DNA from 3 places in the Arthrobacter ramosus genome. Region 3 is predicted to be linked to each of the others. Evidence: predicted binding sites of a transcription regulator. Region 3 holds the regulator's gene; each other region holds the start of a gene.

Region 1 (9,795 bases), 1.3 Mb from region 3:
GAGTACACCAGGGAAACCAGGAAGATTATTCCGAAGATGTAACGCAGGAGGGGAACGTACGCGAGCCTGAACCTTCTCGCCGCCCAGCCTGCTCCCACAAAGATGATCGGCCAGACAATGAAGACTTGTCCTTGAATGGACAGCGACCAGAATTGCTGTAACGGGCTGGCCAGGCTGTGGTCCGCAGCGTAGTAGTTGACGGCCTGCGACTGCAGCAGGAAGTTCTCAACGTAGAAAAGTGAAGCCCAGCCCTGCTTGATGGTATCGACCCAGCGGGTGGCCGGCATGAAGAGGTAGGTGGCGGCCAGCGTTCCAACAATCACCGTGACGGCTCCGGGCAAGAGCCTCCGGAAGTGATGAAGATAGTGCTTGATCAGTTCTGTTTGCCGCCCGCCGGCATACCGTCTCGTGAACTGCGCCGTCATGAGGAATGCCGAGACCAGGAGGAAGACATCCACCCCGCCGGAGACCCGGCCAAACCAGATGTGGTACGTGACAACCATGAGGACGGCAACAGATCGAAGTCCCTGGATTTCAGGACGGAACGTCGATTTAGGTGCCGAATTCTGCGTCTCGCCGCTAGTTCGCCGAAGCGCAATCGGGCGCGTGGTTGTCAAAGTCTTGCCTCCAGGGTGCTACTCAAACCGTCTACCCTACTGATTCGAAATGTTCGTCGTCAATTGAGACCGCGTTCAACCAACTTCCTACGATCCATTAGGACACAAGCGGCTGGGAGGTTCCGGAACGTTGTCTGGGTCAATCCTCCATGCCGTCTTACCGGCCTCTGGTCGTCATCCCGCACCCCCACATGCAGGAGGCCCGGCCCCCAAAGGGGACCGGGCCTCGCGCATCGAGCAACCAATATTAGTGGCTGTGGCCTGCGTGCTCGTCTTCCTCGGCCGGCTTCTCGACAACCAGGGTCTCGGTGGTGAGAACCAAGGCTGCGATGGACGCGGCATTCTGGAGCGCGGAGCGGGTGACCTTGACGGGGTCGATCACGCCAGCGGCGATCAGGTCCTCGTACACACCGGACTTCGCGTTGAAGCCGTGGTTGTCTTCCAGCTCGGCAACCTTGGCTACGACGACGTAGCCGTCGAAGCCGGCGTTCTGGGCGATCCAGCGAAGGGGCTGGGTCAGGGCGCGGCGGACGATGCCGACGGCGGCAGCCGCGTCGCCTTCCAGTGCCTTGACGGCGGCGTCCTCGTCCAGTGCCTTGAGGGCGTGGATGAGGGCGGATCCACCGCCGGAGACGATGCCTTCTTCAAGGGCAGCACGCGTCGAGGAAACTGCGTCCTCGATACGGTGCTTCTTTTCCTTGAGCTCGACCTCGGTGGCTGCGCCGACCTTGATGACGCCGATGCCGCCTGCCAGCTTTGCGAGCCGTTCCTGCAGTTTTTCCCGGTCCCAGTCGGAGTCGGTGCGGGTCAGCTCGGCACGGATCTGGGCGACGCGTGCTGCGACGTCCTCAGCCGTACCAGCGCCGTCAACGATGGTGGTGTTGTCCTTGGTGACGGTGATCCGGCGGGCACTGCCGAGGACCTCGAGGCCAACCTGGTCCAGGGACAGGCCGAGCTCCGGGGAGACAACCTGTGCGCCGGTCAGTGTGGCAATGTCCTGCAGCATGGCCTTGCGGCGGTCGCCGAAGCCCGGAGCCTTGACGGCAACGACGTTCAGGGTGCCACGGATACGGTTCACGATCAGCGTGGACAGTGCCTCGCCGTCGATGTCCTCAGCAATGATGAAGAGCGGCTTGGCTGCCTGCAGGGCCTTCTCGAGGAGCGGCAGGAATTCCTGCAGCGAGGAGATCTTGCCCTGGTTGATCAGGATGAGCGCGTCTTCCAGAACAGCTTCCTGGCGTTCCGCGTCAGTGACGAAGTACGGGGACAGGTAGCCCTTGTCGAACTGCATGCCCTCGGTGAGGACCAGTTCGGTCTGTGTGGTGGAAGACTCTTCGATGGTGATGACACCATCCTTGCCGACCTTGCCGAAGGCCTCGGCGAGGAGCTCGCCAACCTCATCGCTCTGGGCGGAGATCGCGGCAACGCTGGCAACCTGGGTGCCTTCTACTTCGCGGGCGTTTTCCAGGAGGCGGGCAGCCACGGCCTGGACCGAAACTTCGATGCCGCGCTTGATTTCGCCAGGGGCGGCTCCGGCGGCAACGTTGCGCAGGCCCTCCTTGACGAGTGCCTGTGCCAGCACGGTGGCCGTGGTGGTGCCGTCGCCTGCGACGTCATTGGTCTTGGTGGCGACTTCCTTGGCCAGCTGCGCGCCAAGGTTCTCATACGGGTCGTCGAGTTCGACTTCGCGGGCGATCGTCACGCCGTCGTTGGTGATGGTGGGAGCTCCCCACTTCTTGTCCAGAACGACGTTGCGCCCGCGCGGGCCAAGGGTGACCTTGACGGTGTTGGCGAGCTTGTCAATGCCTGCTTCGAGCGAGCGACGGGCAGCGTCGTTAAACGCAAGCTGCTTTGCCATGGTTGTGTCCTTTCAAGACGGAAAACCCGCACCGCTGATTCGACCGGAAGACGTCCGACTCGATCTGCGATGCGGGATCCAGGGAATTACTTAACGACGATTGCCAGAACGTCGCGGGCGGACAGAACGAGGTATTCGCTGCCGCCGGTCTTGACTTCAGTTCCGCCGTACTTGGAGTAGATGACGACGTCGCCAACGGTTACGTCGACGGGTACGCGGTTGCCGTTGTCATCGAAGCGGCCGGGGCCAACTGCGACAACTTCGCCTTCCTGCGGCTTTTCCTGTGCAGTGTCCGGGATGACCAGGCCGGAAGCCGTGGTCTGCTCTGCTTCGAGCGGGCGGACAACAATGCGATCCTCGAGAGGCTTAATGGAGACCGACACTCGGATCTCTCCTTTACGTGAGGTAGTACATGGACTATCAAACCAGGGGTGCCGTGGCGGGCTTACCGTCGTCGCGGTGCCGGTAAGTGCCTGGCGGCATGATTAGCACCCGCCTAGGGAGAGTGCTAATCAAGACTCTATGTAAGCATTAGCACTCGGTCAAGGCGAGTGCCAGAATTCCGTCACGGGTGAACGTCCAAAGGGCGCTTCCGGCTCACACGCTCATTGCCCGGCGAGGTCGTCGAAGTCAACGTCCTCGCCGTCGTCGTACTCTTCCTTCGGTGCGGTTCCGCGGTTCAGGTAGAGCACGACGCCGCTTGCGAGCGCGACGACGCCGAACACCGCCAGCCCGACGATCGCTCCGATGCGGGCGCCGGTGTAGGTGTCACGGATGTCCCGGGCCTCATCCGTGGCGTCCTGGACGCTATTACCGGTCATCGAGTAGGTGGCCGCGTTGAAAGAGTCTAGGAAGAAAATAATGATCAACAGCGCGATGCAGACAACGGCAATCAAAGCACCCACGATGAGCGCAGGACGGGCATACTTGGAGAGATTTCCGGCGAATTGACGTTTATCCGGGGCAGAGGGAGAACCATTGGCGTCGTCGGGCTGGCGTACTGGGTTGTCTTCCATGGCATCAACCCTATCGGCCCGAGGGGTCCCGGATCCCTCCCGACCCCGTATGACGGGCGAGCACTAGGCTAGTTCCCATGGCTGACACATCCCCGGACCAGATTGCCCCCTTGCTGACAACGGAAGGTTGGGAACTGCTGGCGTCCTTGGGACCGTACCGCGATGGCGAAGCCTTCGCCCTGAATGCGCGCCTGCGCAAAGACGGCCACTCCCCCGCACTCGTTGCCGCCGTCCTCACCCAGTCCAGGCTCCGCACCCGGGCCGAGGCCAAGTTCGGCGAATTCGCCCGGCAGATGCTCTTCACCCAGGCCGGCCTGGAACAGGCCACCCGGCTCAATGTTGCAGCCAGGCATGCCGAACGCTTCGCCAAGGCGGGCACGCAGCACGTCGCGGACCTGGGCTGCGGGCTTGGAGCCGACTCCATGGCCATGGCGTCCATGGACATCAAGGTCACCGCCGTGGAACTCGACGAGACCACCGCCGCCTGCGCCACCATCAACCTCATGTCTTTCCCGCGCGCAACGGTGGTGCACTCCGACGCCACGGCGATGCCCCTCGACGGCGTCGACGGCGTGTGGCTCGATCCGGCGCGCCGCACGACGTCGTCGTCGGGAACCAAAAGGATCTGGGACCCCGAGGCGTTCTCGCCGCCGTTGTCCTTCGTTGAATCGCTGGCCGCTACCGGCAAGTCCGTCGGGGTCAAGATGGGCCCGGGGATGCCACACGAATCGGTTCCGGCCGGCTGCGAGGCACAGTGGGTTTCGGTGGGAGGGGACGTTACGGAAGTAACGCTGTGGTTCAACGACGTCGCCCGCCCCGGCATCCGCCGCGCCGCCCTGGTGCTCGGGCCGCAGGGGGCAGCAGAGATCACCAGCGGCGAAGATTTCGACGGCGGCCCGGTGCCCGACGTCGGGCCCGTGGAGGGATACCTGTACGAACCGGACGGCGCGGTGATCCGTGCGGGCCTGGTGGCCGACATCGCGCTCCGGCTGGGCGGCCACCTTGTAGACCAACACATTGCCTATATTTGCGCTCCGGAACTGGTGGAGACCCCCTTCGCCCGTGCCTACAAAGTCCTGGAAGTCATGCCGCTGAACGTCAAAGCCCTCAAGGCCTGGGTGAATGCCAACGGCGTCGGTGTCCTGGACATCAAGAAGCGCGGCACCTCCGTCACCCCCGAAGAGCTGCGGAAACAATTGCTGCCGGCCGGAAAGAACTCGGCAAAATCCCGCGGCAACAAAACAGCCACCCTGGTCCTCACCAGGATCGGCGAGGAAAAGGTCGCTGTTGTGGTGGAGCCCGTAGCGGCTGCCTGAGCTGGTCTCTGACCCGCGGCGCCCTATTGGGAGCGCGTGAACTCCTCAGCCGCGGCCACTTGTTCCGGTGTCGGCGTGATGCCCGTGTAGAGCACGAACTGTTCGAGTGCCTGGATCGTGGCCACTTCAGCGCCGCTGATCACGGTCTTTCCTGCCGCACGGCCGGCCTTGATGAGCGGCGTCTCTGCAGGGAGGGCGACGACGTCGAACACTACCTGCGCGGCCGCCACCGCCGCTTCGGGGAAGGACAGTGAGCCGGAGTCAGGTCCGCCGGCCATGCCGATCGGGGTCACGTTGACGAGCACGTCCGCCGTCGACTCCCCTACTTCGGCTTGCCAGCCGAAGCCATAGAGCCCCGCGAGGGCTTGCCCGAGCTTTTCATTCCGGGCAACCACGGTGACGCGGGAGAATCCGGCGTCCCGGAACGCAGCCGCGGTGGCCTTGGCCATGCCGCCGGAACCGCGGAGCAACACGGACGACGCCGGGTCGATCGCGTTGCGCTCGATCAACTGGGCGATCGCGGTGTAGTCCGTGTTGTAGGCCGTCAGTACGCCGGCGTCGTTCACGATCGTGTTGACCGAGTCGATAGCGGCGGCCGAAGCGTCCATGCGGTCGACGAGGGCGATGACGTCTTCCTTGTAGGGCATCGAGACGGCGCAGCCGCGGATGCCGAGGCCGCGCACGCCGGCGATCGCGTTCGGGAGGTCGGTGGGAGCGAAGGCCTTGTAGATCCAGTTCAGGCCAAGCGCCTCGTAGAGGAAGTTGTGGAAACGCGTTCCGTTGTTGCTCGGCCGGGCAGAGAGAGAAATACAGAGCGTCATGTCTTTATTGAGGATCGGCATAACGGGGCTTCCTTCGCGTAGCGGGTTCTCTGCCCAGCCTAGACGGGGAGCTAGCCTTGGCGCGCCTTGAAGCGCGGATTCAGCTTGTTGATGACAAAGGTGCGTCCGCGCCGGCGGACAACTTGCGCGCCGGGGATCTTCTTGAGGGCACGCAGCGAATTCCTGACTTTCATGGGGTTCTCCTTCTGGGGTTTTGACTTGTTTGATTGCGGTTTTGTTCCACCGAGGCTGAAGCTCGGCTAAAGGGTGGATTCGAGTTCAAAAGGGTCGTCGAGTCCGGCGAAGCCGAGCCGCATCTCCGCTTCGCTCAGCGCGCATCCGTCCAGGAGTGCCCGGATTTCGGCGGCGTCGAGGTCTTCCCCTCGTCCGGTCACGGCCAGCACGGTGCCCCGGTCGCCGAAGCGGGGATGCCAGTCAAGGGCGGCGTCGACGTCGGGGAATCCCTTTCCGTGCTGCAGGCCTTTGCCGTCGGGGACAGGGCCGGTGCCGGCGTCCGCGAGCCACTCGCCGGTGCTCTCGAGCCAGACGCGCGGCCCGATTCCCTGCACCGCGATCCGGACCTTGGCCGCGGAGGCAATCCACAAGCGGCCCCGCATCCAGTGGCATCCCTCGGCCAACTTGGGTAGCGCCTCCTGGAAGCGTCCTGGATGAAGCGGACGCTCCACCTTGTGGAGCACGGTCCGGAAACTCCCCGACTCCTCCTCGAGCGGAACCCTCACGGAACCACGGCGAACCCTGGCGAGAGCCTCGGCGCCGTCGTAGCAGCCGGGGCGGAAGTCGTCGTCGCTCGCGGAAATGGCGGCGTGCGGCGCAAGCTGCCCGAGTAGTTCCAACCCTTGGGCCCAGGCCTCGCTCGAGTCCGGGCGCAAGCCTGCCAGCTCCGCCCCAAGACCGGCGTGCACCATGACGGTATCCGCGTGGCCCAATTCCCCGATGAAAAATTCTCCGCTGGTGCGCTCATCGTCGGGCATGGCCGTGAAGCCGGATTCATACAGCGTGTGCTTGTCCCAGATGTGGTCTTCCAGTCCGGAGGGATCGATCGCCAACACGGCGTTGTCGATGACGGCGGGCCGTTCCAGGCCGCGCTTGAGTTCCGCCACCGCCATGTCCACGGAGACACCGGGCGGCAGGCCCAGGACGATGTGGTCATGGCCGGAGGACGCGAGGCGTTCCGCCGTCGGGACAACATCGAGGCGGACCGTGCAGCTGAGGCAACCGTGTTCCAAAGTGGTTTGCCCCTGTTCTACCAGTTCGCCATTGCGGAAGATCCTTCGCAGGACGATGGAGCCGTCCAGGAGGTCGTGCAGGACCACGACCGAATCGCGGTGGGTCCGCCCAAGCCTGGTGGTGGCTGCTTCGCGGCATTGGCTGTCCAGTGAGCTGACAACAGAAAGATGCATGCTTCATCTTAGATGCAAATCATTCTCATTAGCAAGCCGATTCGTTTTCCTGTTTTACCTCGCGGTACCCATCATGCGGTACCGTACCGCCCCTGCATTAGACTTGAGCCAACCGCTGACGGCCCCACGGCGGGCATTGCTCAGGGCGTTTTTGGCAAATACCGAGGGGACCCACGTGCAGATTGATTTCGCTTCATCCAGGCAGTCGACCCTGGGGGTGGAATGGGAGCTCGCGCTCGTCAACGCACGCACCGGCGAATTGGTCTCGGTGGCGAATGAGGTCCTGCGGGGCGTGGCATCGCGGCATCCGGACTTGAACGAAGACGACGAGCATCCGCACATCAAGCGGGAATTGCTCCTGAACACCGTGGAACTTGTCACAGGCGTGTGCAACACCGTCAAGGAAGCCAAGGAAGACCTCGCCCGCTCCCTTCAGGCGGTCAGGGAAGTCACCGACCCCATGGGTGTCGAGCTTTTCTGCGCCGGAAGCCATCCTTTCAGCCCGCCGCAGCTTCAGCCCGTCTCGGACAAAGCACGCTATGCCAAGCTGATCGACCGCACCCAATGGTGGGGACGGCAAATGGTCATCTACGGAGTCCACGTCCACGTCGGCCTGGACCGAAGGGACAAGGCGCTCCCCATCCTCGATGGCCTGGTCAACTACTTCCCCCATTTCCAGGCATTGTCCGCTTCGAGCCCGTTCTGGGGCGGCGAAGACACTGGCTATGCGTCACAACGCGCCCTCATGTTCCAGCAACTGCCCACGGCCGGACTGCCTTTCCAGTTCCCCAGCTGGGCCGAATACGAGTCCTATGTCCAGGACATGTTCACTACTGGAGTGATCGACACCCTGTCTGAAATTCGCTGGGACATCCGTCCCGTGCCGAACTTGGGCACCATCGAGATGCGCATTTGCGACGGCCTGGCCACCCTCGAAGAAGTCGGCGCTGTTGCAGCCCTGACCCAGTGCCTGGTGGACGAGTTCTCCACGATCCTGGACAACGGCGGCAGCATTCCGACCATGCCGCCGTGGCATATCCAGGAAAACAAGTGGCGCGCCGCCCGTTACGGCATGGAAGCGATCATCATCCTCGACGCCGAGGGCAACGAGCAGCTCGTCACTGAGCACTTGAAGGAAACGCTGCTGCGCCTGGCGCCTGTCGCCGAGAAGCTGGGTTGCTCGGCGGAACTGGCCGACGTCGAAAAGATCATCGCCCGCGGAGCAGGCTACCAGCGCCAGCGCCGCGTCGCGGCCCAGCACGACGGCGATCTTCACGCGGTCGTCCAGGATCTCGTGCAGCAGATGCGGTCCGTCCCGACCGCATAGCCTCCGGCCGGGTTCCCGCGCCTACACCGAAACCGTGGTCACCGGCAGGGACGAATCCGGAGCGAACGCGACGCCGCTGGGACCGATACCCGCCATGATGAGCTGCGAGCCCAAGGCAGCGACCATGGCACCATTGTCGGTGCACAGCGCCAGCGGCGGCACATGCAGGGTGATACCCGCCGCATCGCAGCGCTGCCCGGTCAGCTCACGGAGCCGGGAGTTGGCTGCAACGCCGCCGCCCAGCAGGAGGTCCGTGATGCCGTTCTCCTTGCAGGCCAGCACAGCCTTGGACGTTATGACGTCCACCACCGCTTCCTGGAATGCAGCGGCGATATCGGCAACGGGAACGTCCTCACCGCGCGCTTCGAACTGTTCAACGCAGCGCGCGACGGCGGTCTTGAGGCCGCTGAAGGACCAATCGTAGCGATGCGGTCCCGGCTCCTCCGCGGTTCCCATGTACTTGGGTTGCGTCAGGCCGCGCGGGAAGCGGATGGCCTTGGCGTTGCCTTGCTTGGCGAGTTTGTCGATGGCCGGTCCGCCCGGGTAGCCAAGGCCCAGAAGCCTCGCAACTTTGTCGTAGGCCTCCCCTGCGGCGTCGTCGATCGTGGAACCGAGCATCTCGACGTCGTCGGTGATGCTGCGGATGCGCAGGATTTCCGTATGCCCGCCGGAAACCAGCAACGCACCGAGATTTTCCGGCAGCCGACCGCCCGGAACGGCTCCCCCGGTGGCGCCGTCAAGGAGCCCGACGCCGACATGCGCCACCAAGTGGTTGATCGCGTAGAGCGGCTTGCCCGTGGCAACAGAGAGGGCTTTGGCCGCACAGACACCCACCATGAGCGCCCCCGCCAAGCCGGGCCCGGAGGTCACGGCAATGGCGTCGATATCGTCCAAAGCCACCCCGGCCTCGTGCAGGGCCTCCTGCAGCGTGGGAACAAAAGCGTCCAGGTGCGCACGCGAAGCGATCTCCGGAATGACGCCGCCAAAACGGACATGCTCATCCATCGAAGAGGACACCGTGTTGGTCAGCAGGGTGGTGCCCCGGACAATCCCGACGCCGGTTTCGTCGCAGGAGGACTCGATCCCCAGCACGAGCGGCCGGATGGTGGCGGGGTGGTTCATGCCGGTGTTCCTTCAGTCAATGTGAGCCTCATGATGAGGGCGTCCGTGCCGTCACGGTAGTAGCGCCGACGGACGTGGATCTGCTCGAAGCCGAAGCGCACGTACAGTGCCTGAGCTCGTGGATTGTCGGCACGGACCTCCAGGAGCACTTCCACCGCGCCGCGCCGTCGGGATTCTTCGATCAGTTCCGTGAGGATGGCGGAGCCAATTCCCTTGCCTTCGAATTCGGGCACGACGGCGATCGTCTGCACGTCCGCGATCGGCTCGATGCACATGAGCCCGGCGTAGGCCACAATC
Region 2 (9,795 bases), 1.9 Mb from region 3:
CTGGTACCTCATCAAGGGCCCTGACGTTGCCGGTGTCGAGGACATTCCCGGGATCATCCAGGCCAACCGGGAATTCGTGAAGCGGGACAAGCTCGGGGTTTTCGCCGTGAAAATCGAGCCGGACATCGTCCTCAGCGGCGAAGCGCGGGACGCGATCGAGGCCACCGGGGTCGTCAAGACCCCCAACCTGCAGCCGAACGACTCCACAGCCTTGTTGGACATCTCTCCCGAGGAAAACCAGCTGCTGCGCAACCTCCATTCCCGCGGCCGCAACGCCGTTCGCCGGGCCATCCGCGAAGGGGTTGAAGTGCACACCATGGAACCCACGGAAGAGAACTTCCGTTCCATGTATGCGCTGATGACCAACACCGTCGAGGCGAAGTCCCAAGTGCGGGTCCGTGAGTTCGGGTACTACCGCCAGTTCTGGACCAACTTCATCGAGCGCGGCCAGGGCAGGCTCTTGTTTGTCTTCGAAAACGGTGTCCCATCCGTCGGAGCCTTCGTCATCAACTATGGCCGGAAGGGCACCTACAAGGACGGCGGATCGCTGCAGAAGCGCGCGCAGTACGGCGATTCGCACTTGGTCCAGTGGACAGCCATCAACCAGGTCAAGGAACTGGGTTGCACTGAGTACGATTTCTGCGGCACTCCGCCCGCGGACCGGCTCAAAGACACCTCGCACCCGTTCCACGGACTTGGCCTGTTCAAGACCAGCTTCAGCAAGACCGTCACCGACTTCGTCGGCTGCTATGACCAAGTCATCAGCCCGCTGAAGTACAAGCTGTGGACCGCTGCCGGGGAGCGCATCGCGCGGCAGATCTACACCCGCCGCACGGGCCAGCAGTTCTACTAGAATCGCAGCGCCACCCCGCCTGCTGCATGTGCACCGCACCGTATTTGGAGGAACCACGCCCTTTGGAGGAACACCCGCGTGACTGACCGCCCCGACAACAGGCCCAACACGGACGGCTTGCCCAAGACGCAGCCGCTGAAGCCATCCCAGGTGCGCCAGAATGTCAACGCCAAGCGCATGCTTCGCAGGCTCGTGCAGGGCGAGAATCCTCCCACCGCCCCGATGAGCATCGTCGATCGCCTGGCGGGCAGTCCCTACGCCAACCCCATCATCCACGTGGGCGGTGTTGACGCTTCGGCCCGCAAGACCATCGACTTCGCGCTGCACATGGCCGAATCCATGTTTCGTTACGGAGCCGGTGCCCTGGAGGTCGAGACCAGCATCATCGCGGTCACGGCGGCACTCGGGTTGAAGAACATCGAAGTGGACATCACCAACCAGTCAGTCCAGATCAACTACGCGCCCAAGGACCAGACCCCGCTGACCCTGCTCCGGGTCGTCCGTTCCTGGACCAACAACTACGCAGGTTTGGCCCAGGTGCACCAGCTCGTCACGGATATCGTGGCCGGCGGGGTGGGCAGGGCCGAGGCCGTGCGGCGGCTGGATGAGATCATCCGGAGCAGCAAGCCCTTCCCGCGGTGGATGGTCACCATGGCGTTCGGCGTCTTCTCCGCTGTTTTCGTCGGGGTACTGGGCGGGGGACTGGGAGCGTCCGCTCTGGCATTCGTCTCCAACATGCTTGTCAATCTCGTGGCCCGTCAATTGGGCAAGTGGCGCACGCCTGACTTCTTCGTGACCGCGGCGTGCTCCTTCCTGGTCACGTTCATCGCGCTCATGCTCCACTGGGCCGGGGCGGACATCCCGCCGTCGATCGTCGTGGCGGGAGGTATCCTCTTGCTCTTGCCAACGGGCCGGCTCGTCTCTTCGGTGCAAGACGCCATCAACGGATTCCCCGTGACTGCGGCGGGACGTTTCCTGTCCACGATCCTGACCTTCGGCGCGATCGTTGCGGGCATCGCCGTCGCGGTGGTTGTGGGTGACCTCATCGGCAGCGTCGCGATCGACGTCACGCAAACATTCCCCGAGGCGTATCCATTGTGGGGCCAGGCCATCCTGATCGCCGTGGCCGTGATTGCCATCGGCATCACTGAACAGACCCTGCTGAAACTACTGCTCCCGACGGCGGCAGTGGGCTTGGTGGGTTACTTCGTCTTGTGGGGGGCCTCCAACCTTGGCTTCGGAGACCGGCTCTCTCCGGCGATTTCCGCCGTGATCATCGGCCTGCTCGCCCGAATGGTGGCACTCAGGCTCGGGGCCCCGCAACTGGTGGTAGCCGTTCCGGCAGCCCTCATCCTGCTCCCCGGGTTGAAGATATTCCGTTCCATGTATGTGTTGACGGTGCAGGAAGCGGATGTCTTGCTGGGTTCGGGCGGCATGCTCAACGCGGGAGCGATCGTGCTGGGCGTGGCCGCAGGAATCGTGCTGGGCGACAACCTGGCCCGGCCGTTGACCAAGGGCCTGGCCAGCAACGAGCGCCGCCGTGTCCGCCGGCGGTAGCCCGCCGCGCCCGGAGGGCCACCCGGCGGACACAGCCCCTAGATCTGTCCGATCGGGAGTTTCTTCTCCGCCTGGAAATCGTCCTCAACGCGTCCCTGGGCCCAGTATCCGGAAAGCGATACTTGGGAACGCTCCAGCCCACGCTGCTTGAAGAAGATGTCCCGCAGCCCCTTCATATAGCCGCGCTCACCATGCGCAAACACGTCGACGCGGCCGGGCAGCCACTCGGCTTCGCCCAAGGCATCAAGCAGGATCGAGCTTGATCCTGCCGGGACCCCGGAGCGAAGAAGCCAGCGCAACTCCACGCCGTCGGGCGCCGTGATGCCAAGGATGTCGGCGTCGCTATCGACTTCGAGGTAAGCAAGGCCCTTGGCGTCGGCCGGCAGGGATTCGATCGCCGCGGCAATCGCCGGGAGCGCAGCGTCGTCGCCCGCGAAAAGGTACCAGTCGGCGTCGGGCGCCGGGTTGTAGGCGCCGCCGGGACCCGTGAAAACAAGCGTGTCTCCGGGCTGGGCTGCGAGGGCCCACGGGCCTGCAAGGCCCTCGTCGCCGTGGACCACAAAGTCGATTGCCAGTTCCTGCGCAGCTTGGTCCACCCAACGGACGGTGTAGGTGCGGGTGTAGGGCCACTGTTCGCGTGGCATGGTCTCGCGGATGGCCCAAAGATCCAGGGGCAGCTCATAGTCGACGCCGGGCTGCGGGAACACGATCTTCACATACCGGTCCACGAAGTCGTTGTTCGCATAACCCGCAAAACCGGGTCCACCGGCAATGATGCGCACCATGTGGGGCGAAAGCTGTTCCGTGCGCAGCACAGTCAGGTTCACTTGGGGGCGGGCATTGCGGGATGCAGACGACGTCGCGGGCAAAGATGTCATGTAGGCAAGCCTAAGCTAGGGCAGCGGTGGAAGCTCCCAGATGACGGGATCTGCGCCTTGCATACGGAGCAGGGCGTTGGCCCGGCTGAACGGGCGCGAGCCGAAGAAACCCCGCGACGCGGAGAGCGGGCTGGGGTGCGCGGAAGAGATCACAGGGGCGCCTTCAAGCAGTGGCTGAACGGCTTCAGCGTCCTTGCCCCACAGGATCGCGACGAGCGGACTCCGCTGCCCGGCAGTGGTGCGGCGGCGGGCGACGGCGGTGACCGCCGCCGTCGTGATGGCCTCCCAGCCTTTGCCCCGGTGCGAGCCGGCCGCGCCGGCCGCGACACTGAGCACCCTGTTCAGGAGGAGTACTCCCTGGCCCGTCCAGGCCGAAAGATCGCCGTGGACCCGCGGCGGTAGCCCCAGATCGGACTCCATCTCCCGGTAGATGTTTGCGAGGCTGCGGGGGATGGGCCGGGTTGGCCCGGAAACCGCGAAAGAGAGCCCGACGGCGTGTCCCGGCGTTGGGTAGGGGTCCTGGCCCAGGATCAGCACCTTGACGTCTGCCAGAGGCTGCCGGAAGGCACGAAGGATGTTGGACGCTGCAGGCAGCACGTGGGTTCCGCGGCCGGCCTCGGCCGCCACGAAGGCCAGCACCGAGCGCAACTCGTCCTCGACGCCGGAGAGCGCCGCAGCCCAGTCCGGTGCCATGAGATCCTCCAAGGCCATTCCCGGGAGTGCCTCGAACCCGGCGGAGTGATCCTCGGATTCAAGCTCAAATAACGCTTCTTCGCCTGCCACCCAGCCATTGTCCCTGTCCCAAGGCCCTGGCGGAAAGCGGCGCCGGGGAAGTCGGCGGGGCAAATGACATCGGTGTTATTCGCCCGTTACCATGGGCGGGGGACATTTTTCAGTCAATGCGTCGAAGGAGTGTGTCGTGGCAGAACCCGCACGGGAACCCATGGCGTCCGAAGCAACTGGATTGGTGCTCGAAGACCTGTCCGGCGGACTCCGCAGCGACTCGCCGCTGGGCGAGCGTGAACAGCAGATGCTCGCCCTGGAGAGGCAATGGTGGAAGTACGCCGGGGCCAAGGAACAGGCCGTCAGGGAACTCTTCGATCTCTCCGCGACCCACTACTACCAGCTGCTCAATGCCCTCATCGACACCGAGGAAGCACTGGCGCACGATCCTATGCTGGTCAAGAGATTGCGTAGACTACGTATGTCACGTCAGAGGGCCCGCACAGCGCGCCGTCTCGGTTCCGACGCATAGAGCACACGCTGATCCCCCAGCAAGCAAGCAGCAAGGACAAGGCTTCACCATGACCAAATTTGCCCGGGATGAATTCGACCGTGTCCCGCAGAGCTCATCGCGCCAAGGTGTCCACAGGCTCGTCGCGTCCGCTTCCCGGCCCGCCCTGTGGCCGGTGCTGCTCCTGGGCGGCATCGCGCTGGCCGTAGGCCTCGTTGCGTTCCTCGTCCTCCCGAAGCTTGGCTTCACCTCATCGACGACGCCGCAAGCCGTCGTCACCGCGGACGCCTCCAAGCAAAGCGCCGCGGCGTCACCTTCCGCAAGCAGCTCTGCGCAGGCATCCAGCCAGCCGAGCCCGGGCGACACTCCGTCCAGCGCCCCGACACCCACTGCAGCAACCCCCAGCACGGCGCCATTGGACAAGACGGCGGCAGTCGCGGTCTACAACGGCACCACCACTGGTGGCTTGGCTGCCCGCGTGGCCGGCCTCGTTCAAGGCGGGGGCTGGCCGTTGTCCACCGTCGCAAACTGGGGCGGCATGCCCCAGCAGACGTCGTCCGTCTTCTACAAAGGCGCAGCCCAGAAGGGCAATGCCGAAGCCCTCGGAAAATTGCTGGGCATTTCCAACCTTGTGGACAGCGCAGAATTCCAGCAGCCCGTGGTTGTCATTCTGGGCCCCGGCTACAAGTAGCAACTCGGTTACGCCTCAATAACATTGCGGCTACCCGCACCCATGGTTGCGCTACGGCAACGTGACTGTGGTTACAGTAGTTGTGAGCTGGCCCGGAGATCCCGGAAGCCGGCCACTGCTAGTTGAAAGTGTGGGGATCATGGCTTTGGGAACCGTCAAATGGTTCAATGCCGAAAAGGGCTACGGATTCATCACCGTGGATGAGTCCGGTGACGAAATCTTTGTGCATTGGTCCGCCATCCAGATGGATGGCTTCCGTGCGCTCGAAGAAGGACAACGGGTCGACTTCGAACTGGGCGAGGGCCAGAAGGGCCCGCAGGCAGAAAGCGTGCGGCTTATCTAGTGGGTGTTTCGGCAACAGGGCTGTCCCAGCCCTTTGGAACCCAGCCCCTTGGAGGACGCCGGTCCCGGGTAGTTTCTCTTCTTGCAGGCTTCGCAGCCTTGGCCCTTGGACTGGCCGGATGTTCCGCCCCCATCGGCAACGCCAGGCTCAGCTCCGTTACCCCGAGCGGCGACGGCGTCCTGCGCGTCGGCGTGATTCTGGACAACACCGGTAGCTCCGCATTCCTCAATGAGTCCGAGCTGGCGGCGGCCAAGTTGGCTGTCAAGCAGGTCAACGACGCAGGCGGATACAAAGGCCACCCTGTCGAGTTGCTTCCGGCGTCGGCGGCCAGCGAAGGCAGCAGCGCGGCGGCCTTCACTGCCGATACCGCGGCGCAAGCCAAGGCGTTGCTCTCGGCCCACGCCGACGTCGTTGTCGGGCCAACGGATTCCAGCCATGCTCCCGCCGCCATCGATGTGCTGTCTCCCGCCCGGATTCCGCTCATCTCGCCGGCCAACACGGCGTCGGGGCTGAGCAGCTACAAGAATGGCGGCTTCTACTTCCGTACTTCGGCCGCTGACGCCGCACAGGGCAGCGTTTTGGCGAAGCTTGCCCACGACGCCGGCGCCAACAGGATTTCCGTCCTCCACGAAGCCGGGGACTACGGTACGCGCGTCTCCGGAGCGGTCATGGACGCTGCCCGCGGCCTCGGAATGAACGCCGTGTCCAACGCGGAATTCACGCCTGGCAAAGCAGCTCCCGCCGCGGCGGGCATCAAGTCCGGCACGCCGGACGCCGTCGTCGTGGTTGCCCGTGATGGTGCCCAGGGCGCCCTGGCCGAGCTCCTGAACGCGGGGCTGAGAGGCAAGAGCCTGATCCTGAGTGACGGTGCCATCCGCCAATATGGAACAGCGCTCGGTGCCGGCGGCCTCGACGGCGCGCTGGGAATTCTTCCAGGCGTCTTCCCGAGTGCGGAGTTCCAAGCCGATCTGACTGGCATCGACCCCAAACTCAAGGACACGACGTACGCCGCCGAGACGTACGACGCCGTCACCCTCGCGGCGCTTGCGGCCGCAGCGGCGGGCGACGACGCCGGTGGCTCGATCGCGGCCTGGCTCACCACTGTGTCCGGCGGGACGCGTCCGGCGTCCGGCGATGCGGCAACGAAAGAACGCACGTCCTGTACGTCATACAAGGACTGCCTCGAGGTGCTGAAGGGGCCCAAGCTCCCGGATTACGACGGCGAGTCCGGCACCATCGGGTTCGACGCCAACGGCGACGTTACCTCGTCCAATTACATCGTCTTCACCTACGGAGCTGACAACACTGCGCGCGTGAGCGGCAAGGAGACCGCCTCGCGGACTCCGTGATTGGCTTGAGCCCGTAGCGAATTCCCATGGCGTGGCGAGTAGTTTCCGGCCCTTGCTGCTTGCACTCTCCTCGGGTGAGTGCTAATTATTGATTAGCACTCACAAGCACTGACTGCTAATTCTTCGCGGCTCCGGCCGTAGGGAAATAGTGGCGGTGCCTGGGAGAACAAAGAAAACCTTGCTGGGGTGAGGTCCGGAGCACGCGGCGTACAGAGGCCGAATGTGAAGGATCGTCCGTCGCGGGCACCGCAGTGAAGGCACCTTCTTAACGACTGTCCCGAAAGGACTACCGCCGTTATGGCCAAGATCATTGCATTTGATGAAGAGGCGCGCCGCGGTCTCGAGCGGGGTCTGAACATCCTCGCCGACGCCGTCAAGGTCACCCTCGGCCCGCGTGGACGCAACGTCGTCCTCGAAAAGAAATGGGGCGCCCCCACGATCACCAACGATGGCGTTTCCATCGCTAAAGAGATCGAACTGGACGACCCGTTCGAGAAGATCGGCGCAGAGCTGGTCAAGGAAGTTGCCAAGAAGACGGACGACGTCGCTGGCGACGGCACCACCACTGCCACCGTCCTGGCCCAGGCCCTCGTCAAGGAAGGCCTGCGCAACGTAGCTGCCGGCGCCGACCCGCTGTCCCTCAAGCGCGGCATCGAGAAGGCTGTTGAAGCCGTTATCCGCGAGCTGCTCGCCTCCGCCAAGGAGATCGAGACCAAGGAAGAGATCGCAGCCACGGCTTCCATCTCCGCCGGCGACTCCGAAATCGGTAACCTCATTGCTGAAGCCCTGGACAAGGTCGGCAAGGAAGGCGTCATCACGGTCGAGGAGTCCAACACCTTCGGCCTGGAGCTCGAGCTCACCGAAGGCATGCGCTTCGACAAGGGTTACATCTCCGCTTACTTCGTCACCGACGCAGAGCGCCAGGAAACGGTCCTCGAAGACCCGTACATCCTGATCGTCAACTCCAAGATCTCCAACGTGAAGGAACTCGTTGCGGTCCTGGAGAAGGTCATGCAGTCGAACAAGCCGCTGCTGATCATCGCCGAAGACATCGAGGGCGAGGCCCTGGCCACCCTGATCGTCAACAAGATCCGTGGCACCTTCAAGTCCGTTGCCGTCAAGGCTCCGGGCTTCGGTGACCGCCGCAAGGCACAGCTCGCCGACATTGCGATCCTCACCGGTGGCCAGGTAATCTCTTCGGAGGTCGGCCTCAGCCTCGAGAACGCAACCCTCGAACTGCTCGGCAACGCCCGCAAGGTTGTTGTCACCAAGGACGAAACCACCATCGTCGAAGGTGCCGGCGACGCCGACGCTATCGCCGGCCGCGTGGCACAGATCCGTGCCGAGATCGAGAACTCCGATTCCGACTACGACCGCGAGAAGCTGCAGGAGCGCCTGGCCAAGCTGGCCGGCGGCGTTGCAGTCATCAAGGCCGGTGCCGCAACCGAGGTAGAGCTCAAGGAACGCAAGCACCGCATTGAGGACGCAGTCCGCAACGCAAAGGCTGCCGTTGAAGAAGGCATCGTCGCCGGTGGTGGCGTTGCCCTCATCCAGGCCGGTGCCAAGGCATTCGCGAACCTGCAGCTCGAAGGCGACGAAGCAACGGGCGCCAACATCGTCCGCGTTGCCATCGACGCTCCGCTCAAGCAGATCGCTTACAACGCTGGCCTCGAGCCGGGCGTTGTCATCGACAAGGTCCGCGGCCTGCCGTCGGGCCACGGCCTGAACGCTGCAACCGGCGTTTACGAGGACCTGCTGGCCGCCGGCGTCAACGACCCCGTAAAGGTCACCCGCTCGGCTCTCCAGAACGCTGCCTCGATCGCTGGTCTGTTCCTGACCACCGAGGCCGTTGTTGCCGACAAGCCGGAGAAGAACGCTCCGTCTATGGGTGGCGGCGACGACATGGGCGGCATGGGCGGCTTCTAAGCCCCCGCGCCGGCTCACTAGCCACACGCACGACGACGGTCCCCGCCTCAGGTGGGGGCCGTCGTCGCCGTTTAACGACGCTCGCTCAGGGTCTCGCGGTCCGGGAGTGCCGGGGTGGTCTGGCAGGATGGAAACCATGACGATTATTGCTGCCGCCGATGGTTCTGCCCTCGGCAATCCCGGGCCTGCCGGTTGGGCCTGGTACGTGAACGACTCGTGCTGGAGGGCCGGCGGGTGGCCGCACGGAACCAACAACCAGGGCGAGCTCATGGCGGTGCTCGACCTCTTCCGGTCCACGGCACATGTTCCCGATGAAGAGCTGAAGATTCTCTGCGACAGCCAGTACGTCATCAATTGCATCACCAAGTGGATTCCGGGATGGAAGCGCAAGGGCTGGCGCAAAGCGGACGGAAAGCCCGTCTTGAACGTCGATCTCCTCAAGGACATCGACCAGGCCATTGTTGGCCGCAAGTACACGTTCGAGTGGGTCAAAGGCCACGCCGGCCACGACCTCAACGAGGCCGCCGACGATCGCGCCCGTGCGGTCGCCACCGCGTTCCAGCAGGGAACAGCCGCTCCTGGCGGACCGGGCTATCCGGGAGCTGGTGAAGCTGCACGGTCCATGCCCCGAACGCCATCGGCCCGCACGCCGTCAGTCCGCACAGCGCCTGTGGAGGCGCCCTCGCTTTTCGATGACGACCACGACGACGCCGATGCCCCGGATGAAGACCTCACATTGTTCGGCGGTCAGGACCTCTTGAGCGGGTCGTCCTTGCCTAACGCGCCGGCGGTGTTCACGGAGCAGGCGACGTTCATCGAGCCCACGTTGTTCGCCGGTGACGACGAAGAAGCGGTCCTTGGCCAGGCCGGCGGGCGCTCGGACGAGGAAACGGTCATTCTTCTTGAGAGGGAGCTCCTGAGGCCCGACGTCAGGGGAGACCTTGGGCGTACGGGGATCCTGCTC
Region 3 (9,725 bases):
TGACGGTGTTGTCGTCGATGGCGTCGACATAGTTCTTCTGGTTGAGCGTTTTGGGGCGGATGGTGCGCCCGCGGCTCGAAAGGATGTTGTGGGTCAGGACTTCCACGGGGTTTTGCAGGGACTGGCTGCGCAACAGTGACACGAGTTGCTGCAGCACGTCCGGGGTGATGACCGTCCCCTTGCCGACCAGGCCGCGGACTTCTTCCAGAAGCCGCATGATCCGGGGAACATCGCTCGACGGTCCGCTGAAGGAGAGCTCGTTGCCGCGCACATGAAAGTCGACGCCGGGGAACTGGGCTTCGATGTAGCGCAACGCCTCGTCATGGCTGCCAAGGGTCTGAACCATCTGATCCGAGTTGTCGAAGATGACAACTTCCGTCCGGGCGCCCGGGACAGAGTGTGGGAACTCGGCCGGACCTGTGTCAACGCTGCCGGCCTTGGGCCGCCCGTTCAATGATTCTGTCATAGTGCTGGCCTTGCGGCCTGTGCTCCTCCGGCTTGGTGATGTCCATCGATTTTCTCCGATGTCCGCTTGCTGGATGGGCGCAGGATCGCGGGCCTCGGATTGCTTTCAATCCTACGCCAGCCAGTCTCCGGGGTGGTTCCAGACCGTGCCCGGAGGGGCTGCGGACGGCCCATCCGTGCCGCTTTGGTATCAACTCGGCATCGACCTCGTATCAATCGCATTGCAGTTGTTCGCCGGAGTATCGAAACGCCAGCCGCGGCCCTTGGGACTATGACAAGCTGATTCATGGGCAAAAATGCCCCTGTGCCCGGTCACCGGGCACATGACTCCCCCGCCTCACAGCGGCCGAACACGAGCAGGAATCCACCATCACCAGGCCAGCCGGGATTTCACACGGCACACGCATCCGGAAACGTTCCGCCATGCTTGTGACCGCCCTGACGGCTGCCTTGGTCCTGTCGGGTTGCATTGCCGACCGCACCGGACAGGGATCCACGACGCCGGTCCCCATCCCCACAGCTGCCCTGCAGACGGCTCCCGAGAGCAATGCTCCGCTCGAAACAACCCAGGCCTCAAACAAGATCCCCGTGTATTGGATCGGGCGCAGCGACACGGACACCTTCCTGTACCGCGAATTCCGTGACAACCCAGGCAATGAAAACCCCATCACCACGGCCCTGCGGATCATGATGTCCCAGAAGCCGTTGGATCACGATTTCTTCACTCCGTGGCAGAACCCGGGCAGCCTGGCAACCTCGATTTCCGGTAAGAACGTGGTCACGGTCGATGTTTCCCGCGACGCGTTCAATTCCAATCTCGATGCCGGGATGGCACAGCGGGCGGTCCAGGAACTCGTCTACACCGCTACCGCTGCGGCCGCGAGTTCAGGCCTGATCGATTCCGGACAGCAGATCAAAGTGACCATCCTGGTGGACGGGCACACGGACTACATGGCATTCGGACAGGTCAAACTAGGCGATCCGATGGTCCGCGACGCATCCATGGTGGCACCGGTGTGGATCATTGACCCGCAGGAGGATCTGACCTTGCCTGCCGGTCCGGTCAAGTTCAACGGCCGGAGCACGGACCCCTCGAAGAAACTGCATTGGCAAATCCTTCGCGAGAACTCAAATGGCGATAAGTCGTCCTACCTCGCCGGGCAGACCACCGCTTCGACGGTTCCCGGACAAGGCGGGGTCTTCAGCCTCACAGTGGGGCTCGGAGCAGGCCGCTATGAATTGCGGGTCTCCCTGGTGGGACCCAACGACGCCGACGTCGCAACGGATACCCGGAGTTTCAACGTTCGCTGATCCAGGACGTGCGCTGATCCAGGACGTGCGCTGCGAGCTACCAGCGCCCCAGGATGTCGCTGGCCAGCACGACGGCGGCAGGACCCGCCGTCGACGAGCGAAGCACGTGGTGGCCCAGAAGCGCGGTGACGGCGCCGACGTCGCTGAGCTTCGTCACTTCGCGCGGTGAAATACCACCCTCCGGGCCGACGATGAGCAGGACTTCCCGTCCCGCTCCGGTATCCGCGCCGGAAAACTCGCCCTGCCACTTCTCCAGAACATCCCGCAGGGGACGTTTCGCGTCCTCGTGCAGGATGATCGCCAGGTCGGCCGCGGCAACCGCCGCAGCCAGGCCGGAGCCGTCGACGGCGGCACGCACCTCGGGGATCCACGCGCGCCGCGCTTGCTTGGCGGCTGCGGTGGCCACGGATTGCCACTTCGCGTGGGCTTTTGCAGCCCGGTCACCCTTCCAACGGACAATGGAACGTTCCGCCTGCCAGGGCACGACGGCATCGATCCCGAGTTCCGTGGCCGTCTCAACGGCAAGCTCGTCACGGTCGCCCTTCGCGAGGGCCTGGACCAACACGAGCCGCACGGTTGGCTGGTGCTCCTCCTCGACAGCGGAGGCAAGGACCGTCAAGGTTCCCTGCCCGGATTCCGTCACGCTGCCCGTGAGCCGTTTTCCGGCACCGTCGGCGATATCGACGGCTTCGCCGATTTCCAAGCGCTTGACGGTGACAGCATGCCTGGCTTCGGCGCCGTCGAGCACGAAAGAGTCACCAGGGCCGAGCCCGTCAAGCGTTCCGGCTGCTGTGAAGAATACGGGGTTGCTCACCGCTACAGGTTACCGAGCTTGTCCCGCAGCTTCGCGAACATACCGCCACTGGCCACAAGCTTGCCTTCGGTGAATTGCTCTCCGCGCAATTTGGCCAGTTGGCGAAGCAGGTCTTCCTGTGCGGCATCGAGCTTGCCGGGCGTCTCAACGTGCAGGTGCACCTTGAGGTCTCCCCTGCCGTAGCCGCGGAGATGGGTGACGCCCAGTCCACGCAGGGTGATGACTTCGCCGGACTGCGTGCCTGACTTGACGTCGATCTCCTGGGGACCGTCGAAAGTCTCTAGCTGCAGCTCGGTACCCAGTGCCGCGGCAGTCATGGGAACGCTCAGCGTCGCGTGAAGGTCGTCGCCTTCCCGGATGTAGGTGGAATCGCTGTTGACCCGGATCTCCACGTAGAGGTCACCTGGAGGACCACCCGCGGGACCTGCTTCGCCTTGCGACGACAGCTGGATGCGAGTCCCGGTAGCGACGCCGCCCGGCACCTTGACCGTCAGCGAACGGCGGCTGCGGATGCGGCCCTGGCCGTTGCACTCATTACAAGGATCCTTGATGATCGAGCCGAATCCTTCGCACGATCCACACGGTGCGGCGGTCATGACCTGGCCGAGGATCGAGCGGACAGCCCGCTGGACCTGGCCCGAGCCGCCACAGATGTCGCAGCGCTCCGGGTGGGTGCCCGGACGGCAGCATGAGCCTTCGCACGTGGGACAGATGACAGCGGTGTCCACCTCAAGCTTTTTGTTGACACCGAACACCGCCTCGCGCAAGTCGATGCGCACACTGATCAGGGCGTCCTGCCCCCGGCGCATGCGTGATGCGGGGCCCTGCATGCCGCCGCCTCCTCCGCCAAAGAAGGTGTCGAAGATGTCCTGGAAGGCGAATCCCTGGCCCGCGTAGCCTCCGCCGAAACCGTTGTCGGTCCCGTTCTCGTTGCCGGTGGCGTCGTAGACGCGGCGCTTCTGGGGGTCGGAGAGGACCTCGTAAGCGTGGGTCACCGCCTTAAATTCCTCGGCAGCGCCAGCCCCGGGGTTCACATCGGGGTGCAGCTTGCGTGCGAGCTTGCGGTAGGCCTTCTTGATCTCCTCGCCGGTTGCTTCCGGCGAGACGCCCAGAACGTCATAGTGACTGCTCAAAGTCGGTATCTCTTCCTTGTTTACGGTTCCACTGCTTTTCTTGCGAGGCGGTTTCCAGCCGAGGCCGTCAGCCGCCCAGAATGCGGGAAAGGTAGCGTGCGACGGCACGTACGGCCGCCATGGTGTTGGGGTAGTCCATGCGGGTGGGTCCAAGAATGCCGATCTTGGCACTGCTGCCCGGACCGTAGCCCGTGGCAACCACCGAAGCCTCGGAGAGGCCGTCATAGGGGTTTTCGCTGCCGATGCTCACCGTGACGCCCCGGGGGTCCTCCGCCATGTCCGACAACAGCCGCAACATGACCACCTGCTCCTCGAGCGCTTCGAGGACCGGGCCGATGCTCAGGGGGAAGTCCACGTTGGAGCGGGCCAGGTTTGCCGTGCCTGCCATGACCATGCGTTCGTCGCGGCTCCGCTCGGCAAGCCTGTCCAGACCATGGGCAAGGGCGCCCGCAAGGTTCCGAAGCGCCGGAGGGCACAAGGCAACCACCGAGGGCAGGACTTGCGGCATGAGGTCGAGCTGGGAGCCGGCAATGCTTCCAAGGAATCGCGCGCGCAAGGCCATGAGCTCTTCGTCAGTGGCGTCTGTTGCTGCGTGCACAACGCCCTGTTCCACTTTGCCCGAATCGGCGATCAATACCACCAAGACCTGGCGCGGTGCCAAAAGGACAAACTCAATGTGCCGGACGCGCGCCCGGCTCAGGTGCGGATACTGGACGACGGCGACCTGGTTGGTCAGTTGGGAGAGGAGCCGGACGGTGCGCTCAAGGATGTCCTCGACGTCGTCGGGTCCCTCAAGCAACGAGTGGATGGCACGGCGCTCGGCGGCCGAAAGCGGCTTGACCTCGGAAATACGGTCGACGAACAGGCGGTAGCCCTTGTCCGTAGGAATGCGGCCCGCACTCGTGTGTGGTGCCGCAATGAGGCCTTCTTCTTCCAAGAGGGCCATGTCATTGCGGATGGTTGCGCTCGACACTCCCAAATGGTGCCGTTCGACCAAGGCTTTGGAGCCGACTGGCTCGCGGGAGTGAACGTAGTCCTCCACGATGGCGCGTAACACTTCAAGCTTGCGTGGTTCGCTCACTGCCCACCTCCATTCAACAGCCGGTACTGATCGGTCAAGTACTCAACAATCCGGTATTTCAACAATTAGCACTCAACATGCCCAAGTGCTAACAAGTCTAGTATGAGCCACCTCGTTGTTAGCATTGGTACCGCTCGCGGCGAACATGGTTCCCGCGCGGTCCTGGGAAATGCCACGGACCGTGACCGATCCCCTAGCGCAAAGTGGTGTGAAGACCGTGTCCTATGACAATTGGGGCCCGCAAGACCTCTCCTCGCCTGCCAAACGGCAACTGCCTGAGGTGCCGGTTGAACGCGGGATGGTTCTCGAGGACGTGCAGTCCGGTTGGGTCGGGGCCGTGACCAGGGTGGAGAAGTCCGGAGGCATGCACATTGTGGTGCTTGAGGATCGGCGGGGAAAGACCAAGTCGTTCCGGCTCGGCTTCGGATTCCTGCTGGAGGGACAGGCAGTGAAGCTCCTGCCGCCGGCGCCACGCGCAGCGGCCGCAAAGGGCGCGGCGCAAGCAGGCAGGACGGCATCGGGATCCGTCCGCGTGGCCGGCCAGCGCGCCCAAGTCGCGAAGGCGAGCCGGATCTGGGTGGAAGGCAAGCACGACGCAGAACTTGTGGAAAAGGTCTGGGGAGATGATCTCCGGGTGGAGGGCATCGTCGTCGAGCCCTTGCACGGCGTGGACGATCTCAAGGCTGCCATTGCCGCGTTCTCCCCCGGCCCGGGCCGCCGGCTCGGAATCCTCGTGGACCACTTGGTACCGGATTCGAAGGAGTCGCGGATTGCTGCCGACGCCATGACGCTGCAGGGTGCCGCGGGAAACGTCCTGATCGTAGGACATCCCTATGTGGACGTCTGGCAGGCAATCCGGCCCAAGGTGTTGGGGATCGAGCAATGGCCGACCATCGCGCGTGGCACGGATTGGAAGACCGGCATCCTGAGGTCGTTCGGCTGGCCGCATGAGACGGCCGAAGACGTCGGACTGGGTTGGCAAAAGCTTCTGGGCGCCGTCCACAGCTACGCCGATCTGGAGCCCTCGTTGCTGGGTCGCGTGGAAGAAGTGATCGATTTCCTGACCGTGCCCTGACTTGCGATCAAGGAGTTGGTCGGCTGATCGCGTGCCGAGCAAGTATTCTGGGACAGCAACACTGCACCGATAGACACTCGAAGGAAGAAACTGTGGCAGACAACGCTCCTGACGATCGGGACGGCACTTCGGGCCAGTCCCAGTACCACGGCGTTCCTGCCAACGCGCTGCCTTTGACCGCCTCGGAAGACCGGCAGTGGGCAACACTGGCGCACTTCGGCGGGATCCTTGGCTGCGTTCCTTCGCTCTTGATCTACCTGATCTTCCGCGAACGTGGCCCCTTCACGGCACAGGAATCCAAGGAAGCGCTCAACTTCACCTTGCCTCCGACGATTGCCGCAGTGCTCGCCAACGTCCTTGTCTTGCTCCCGGTGGTGGGAAACCTGTTCGCGGTCCTTGCCACGGCAATCTGGGTCGCAGTGACCTGCTTCTCGGTGTCAGCCGGAATCCGCGTCAACCACGGACAGCCGCACCGCTACCGCCTCAACCTGCGCTGGATCAAGTAGCCGGTCTTCGCGGGTGCCGATGCCGTTAGCGCGCCGCCGGTTCCCGCGCCGGGCGCTAGTCCGGAAGGATCCGGCGGACCACGGCATCCGCGAGTAGCCGGCCTTTGAGTGTCAGGATCAACTGTCCTTGGAAGGCCGCTCCTGGCTCAACCAGGCCGTCGGCAATGAGGCCTGCGACGGCGTGGCGGCCCACCTTGTCGAGCGCGTCGACCTGAAGCCCGGTGCCGAGGCGCGCCTCCAGCATGATGCGTTCCACTTCCCGGGTTCCGGCGTCGAGCGTTTCACGTCCAGCGGCCGGCGACACCCCGCCACCGAGCCTGTTGGCATAGGCGGTGGGGTGTTTGACGTTCCACCAGCGGACGCCGCCCATGTGGGAATGCGCACCGGGTCCGATGCCCCACCAATCGTCCCCCCGCCAGTAGGCAAGGTTGTGTTTGCACGCCTGTTCGGGTGTGCGGGACCAATTGCTGACCTCGTACCAGTCCAGCCCGGCGGCGCTGATCAGCTGATCGGCGAGTTCGTATTTGGCGGCGTGGTCGTCGTCGTCGATTCCGGGAACTTCTCCGCGCCGGATCTGTGCCGCCAGCTTGGTGCCTTCTTCCACGATCAGCGCATAGGCGCTGATGTGGTCCGGACTATAGGACAAAGCAGTCTCCAGGGAGGTCTGCCAATCAGCCATGGACTCGCCGGGAGTGCCGTAGATGAGGTCGAGGCTCACGGCAAGTCCGGCGTCGCGCGCCCACTGGACCACCAAGGGGACCCGGCTGGGAGTGTGCGTACGGTCCAGGACCTTGAGCACGTGAGGGACCGCCGACTGCATGCCAAAGGAAATCCGCGTAAAGCCGGCGTCTGCGAGCAGCTGGAGGGACTCCGGCGTCACAGAGTCCGGGTTCGCTTCAGTGGTGACTTCGGCTCCCGCTTCCAGGCCCCAGTGCCCGACGGCGGCCGTCAGGATGCGTGCGAGATCTTCAGCAGGCAGCAGGGTCGGCGTCCCGCCGCCGAAGAACACCGTGCTCAGGGGCCGCTGCGGCAGCCCGGAGGCTTCCATGGCCCGGACGGCGAACTCCACTTCCGAAATGGCAGTAGACGCGTAGGCGTCCTGGGAGGCGCCGCCGCCAAGCTCGGTGGCGGTGTAGGTGTTGAAATCGCAGTATCCGCAACGCACGGCACAGAAAGGTATGTGGACGTACAGTCCAAACTTGCGCGAATCGACGCCGTCGAGCACCTGCGGCGGCAAGAGGCCGTCCGCAGGTGCCGGATCCCCGAGGGGAAGAACGCTAGGCACGGATTTCCCCTCGTGCCTGTCCTGTGCGCGCCGCTACGGCGCGCGCCTGTCCCGCAGTGTTCCGGGCGAACAGCGCCATTACTTCTTGGCCTTGTCCTTGGATTCGTCGGTGGTCAGGGCTGCGATGAACGCTTCCTGTGGAACTTCCACGCGGCCCACCATCTTCATGCGCTTCTTGCCTTCCTTCTGCTTCTCCAGAAGTTTGCGCTTACGGGTGATGTCACCGCCGTAGCACTTGGCAAGGACGTCCTTGCGGATGGCGCGGATGCTCTCGCGGGCAATGATCCGCGAGCCGATGGCGGCCTGGATAGGCACCTCGAACTGCTGGCGGGGAATGAGTTCGCGCAGCTTGCCTGTCATCATGACGCCGTAGGCGTAGGCCTTGTCGCGGTGGGTGATGGCGCTGAAAGCGTCAACCTGCTCACCCTGGAGCATGATGTCCACCTTGACCAGGTCGGCAACCTGCTCGCCGTCGGCTTTCCAGTCCAGCGAACCGTAGCCGCGGGTCTTGGACTTGAGGATGTCGAAGAAGTCGAAGACGATCTCCGCCAGCGGCAGTCGATACCGGATTTCCACCCGGTCTTCGGAGAGGTAGTCCATGCCACCCATGACGCCGCGGCGGCTCTGGCACAGCTCCATGATGGCGCCCACGAACTCATTCGGCGCCAGGATGGTGGCGGACACCATCGGTTCGCGGACCTCAGCGATCTTGCCGGTGGGGTATTCGCTCGGGTTGGTGACGTGCAGGACCCGCTTGTCCTCCAGCGTGACCTCGTACTCAACGTTGGGGGCGGTGGAGATGAGGTCGAGGTTGTACTCGCGCTCAAGGCGCTCACGGGTGATTTCCAGGTGCAGCAGGCCAAGGAAGCCCACGCGGAAACCGAAGCCCAGGGCGGCAGACGTCTCAGGTTCGTAGACGAGCGCTGCGTCGTTGAGCATCAGCTTCTCGAGGGCATCCCGGAGCACGGGGTAGTCCGTGCCGTCCAAGGGATACAAGCCGGAGAAGACCATGGGCTTGGCATCTGCGTAACCGGCGAGGGATTGCGAAGCGGGCTTGGCCAGGTTGGTCACGGTGTCGCCGACCTTTGACTGGCGGACATCCTTCACGCCGGTGATCAAGTAGCCTACTTCGCCGACGCCCAGCCCCTTTGAGGGAGTAGGTTCCGGAGAGCTGACACCGATTTCCAGGAGCTCGTGGGTGGCGCGGGTGGACATCATCTGGATCCGCTCGCGCGGGTGCAGCATGCCGTCCACGACGCGCACGTAGGTGACCACGCCGCGATATGTGTCATACACAGAGTCGAAGATCATGGCGCGGGCCGGCGCGTCGGGGTCGCCGACAGGGGCTGGAAGATCGCGGACGATCTTGTCCAGGAGGGCCTCCACGCCAACACCGGTCTTGCCGGAGACCCGCAGCACGTCCTCGGGGTCGCCGCCGATCAGGTTGGCGAGCTCGGCCGCGTACTTTTCGGGCTGGGCGGCCGGGAGGTCGATCTTGTTGAGCACCGGAATGATGGTCAAGTTGTTTTCCATCGCCAGGTAGAGGTTGGCCAGGGTCTGGGCCTCGATGCCTTGCGCGGCGTCCACCAAAAGGACTGCACCTTCGCAGGCCGCGAGGGAACGGGAAACCTCATAGGTGAAGTCAACGTGGCCAGGGGTATCGATCATGTTCAGGGCGTAGCTGGTGCCGTCAAGTTCCCAGGGCATGCGGACGGCCTGGGACTTGATGGTGATGCCACGTTCGCGCTCGATATCCATGCGGTCCAGATACTGGGCCTTCATGTCGCGGGACTTAACGACGCCGGTGTACTGCAACATGCGGTCGGCCAGGGTGGATTTACCGTGGTCGATGTGGGCGATGATGCAGAAGTTCCGGATGATGGCCGGATCTGTCGCGGCGGGCACCGGTGCGGTGCGGGCCATGGGAGACACGCAGGGTCCTTACTGTCGATACTCACACGGCCGGACTCCGGACTGGTCTGGACCATTCCGGCCGATGCCGCATATCTGAACTAATAGTCTCCCATGAACATGACGCCGGTTGTGCACCGTGAT

The links. Region 3 encodes HrcA, which represses chaperone genes, less so after heat shock. Its sites were predicted from a motif close to TTNGCACTCGNNNNNNNCGAGTGCNAA; they were not measured.
Region 1: a site for HrcA is predicted at 3,007-3,033, ahead of groES (co-chaperone GroES). Genes of this name have one in related genera too.
Region 2: a site for HrcA is predicted at 6,998-7,024, ahead of groL (chaperonin GroEL). Genes of this name have one in related genera too.

Annotation. Positions count from the first base shown of each region.
Region 1 covers NZ_BAAAWN010000001.1:850,300-860,094, reverse strand. The annotation lists gene ABD742_RS04140 (acyltransferase family protein) at 1-617, opposite strand, end outside; gene groL (chaperonin GroEL) at 865-2,475, opposite strand; gene groES (co-chaperone GroES) at 2,562-2,858, opposite strand; gene ABD742_RS04125 (hypothetical protein) at 3,081-3,491, opposite strand; gene ABD742_RS04120 (THUMP-like domain-containing protein) at 3,569-4,807, shown strand; gene ABD742_RS04115 (shikimate 5-dehydrogenase) at 4,831-5,649, opposite strand; gene ykgO (type B 50S ribosomal protein L36) at 5,700-5,822, opposite strand; gene ABD742_RS04105 (GTP-binding protein) at 5,889-7,049, opposite strand; gene ABD742_RS04100 (glutamate--cysteine ligase) at 7,225-8,376, shown strand; gene tsaD (tRNA (adenosine(37)-N6)-threonylcarbamoyltransferase complex transferase subunit TsaD) at 8,398-9,498, opposite strand; gene rimI (ribosomal protein S18-alanine N-acetyltransferase) at 9,495-9,795, opposite strand, start outside.
Region 2 covers NZ_BAAAWN010000001.1:3,980,951-3,990,745, reverse strand. The annotation lists gene ABD742_RS18365 (lipid II:glycine glycyltransferase FemX) at 1-853, shown strand, start outside; gene ABD742_RS18360 (threonine/serine exporter family protein) at 932-2,410, shown strand; gene ABD742_RS18355 (siderophore-interacting protein) at 2,449-3,288, opposite strand; gene ABD742_RS18350 (uracil-DNA glycosylase) at 3,304-4,071, opposite strand; gene ABD742_RS18345 (DUF3263 domain-containing protein) at 4,208-4,543, shown strand; gene ABD742_RS18340 (LytR C-terminal domain-containing protein) at 4,593-5,213, shown strand; gene ABD742_RS18335 (cold-shock protein) at 5,353-5,556, shown strand; gene ABD742_RS18330 (ABC transporter substrate-binding protein) at 5,556-6,905, shown strand; gene groL (chaperonin GroEL) at 7,203-8,831, shown strand; gene ABD742_RS18320 (ribonuclease HI family protein) at 8,968-9,795, shown strand, end outside.
Region 3 covers NZ_BAAAWN010000001.1:2,123,214-2,132,938, forward strand. The annotation lists gene ABD742_RS09825 (PhoH family protein) at 1-466, opposite strand, end outside; gene ABD742_RS09830 (GerMN domain-containing protein) at 889-1,776, shown strand; gene ABD742_RS09835 (16S rRNA (uracil(1498)-N(3))-methyltransferase) at 1,814-2,590, opposite strand; gene dnaJ (molecular chaperone DnaJ) at 2,593-3,723, opposite strand; gene hrcA (heat-inducible transcriptional repressor HrcA) at 3,791-4,804, opposite strand; gene ABD742_RS09850 (DUF3097 domain-containing protein) at 5,022-5,879, shown strand; gene ABD742_RS09855 (DUF4870 domain-containing protein) at 5,972-6,385, shown strand; gene hemW (radical SAM family heme chaperone HemW) at 6,441-7,670, opposite strand; gene lepA (translation elongation factor 4) at 7,749-9,602, opposite strand.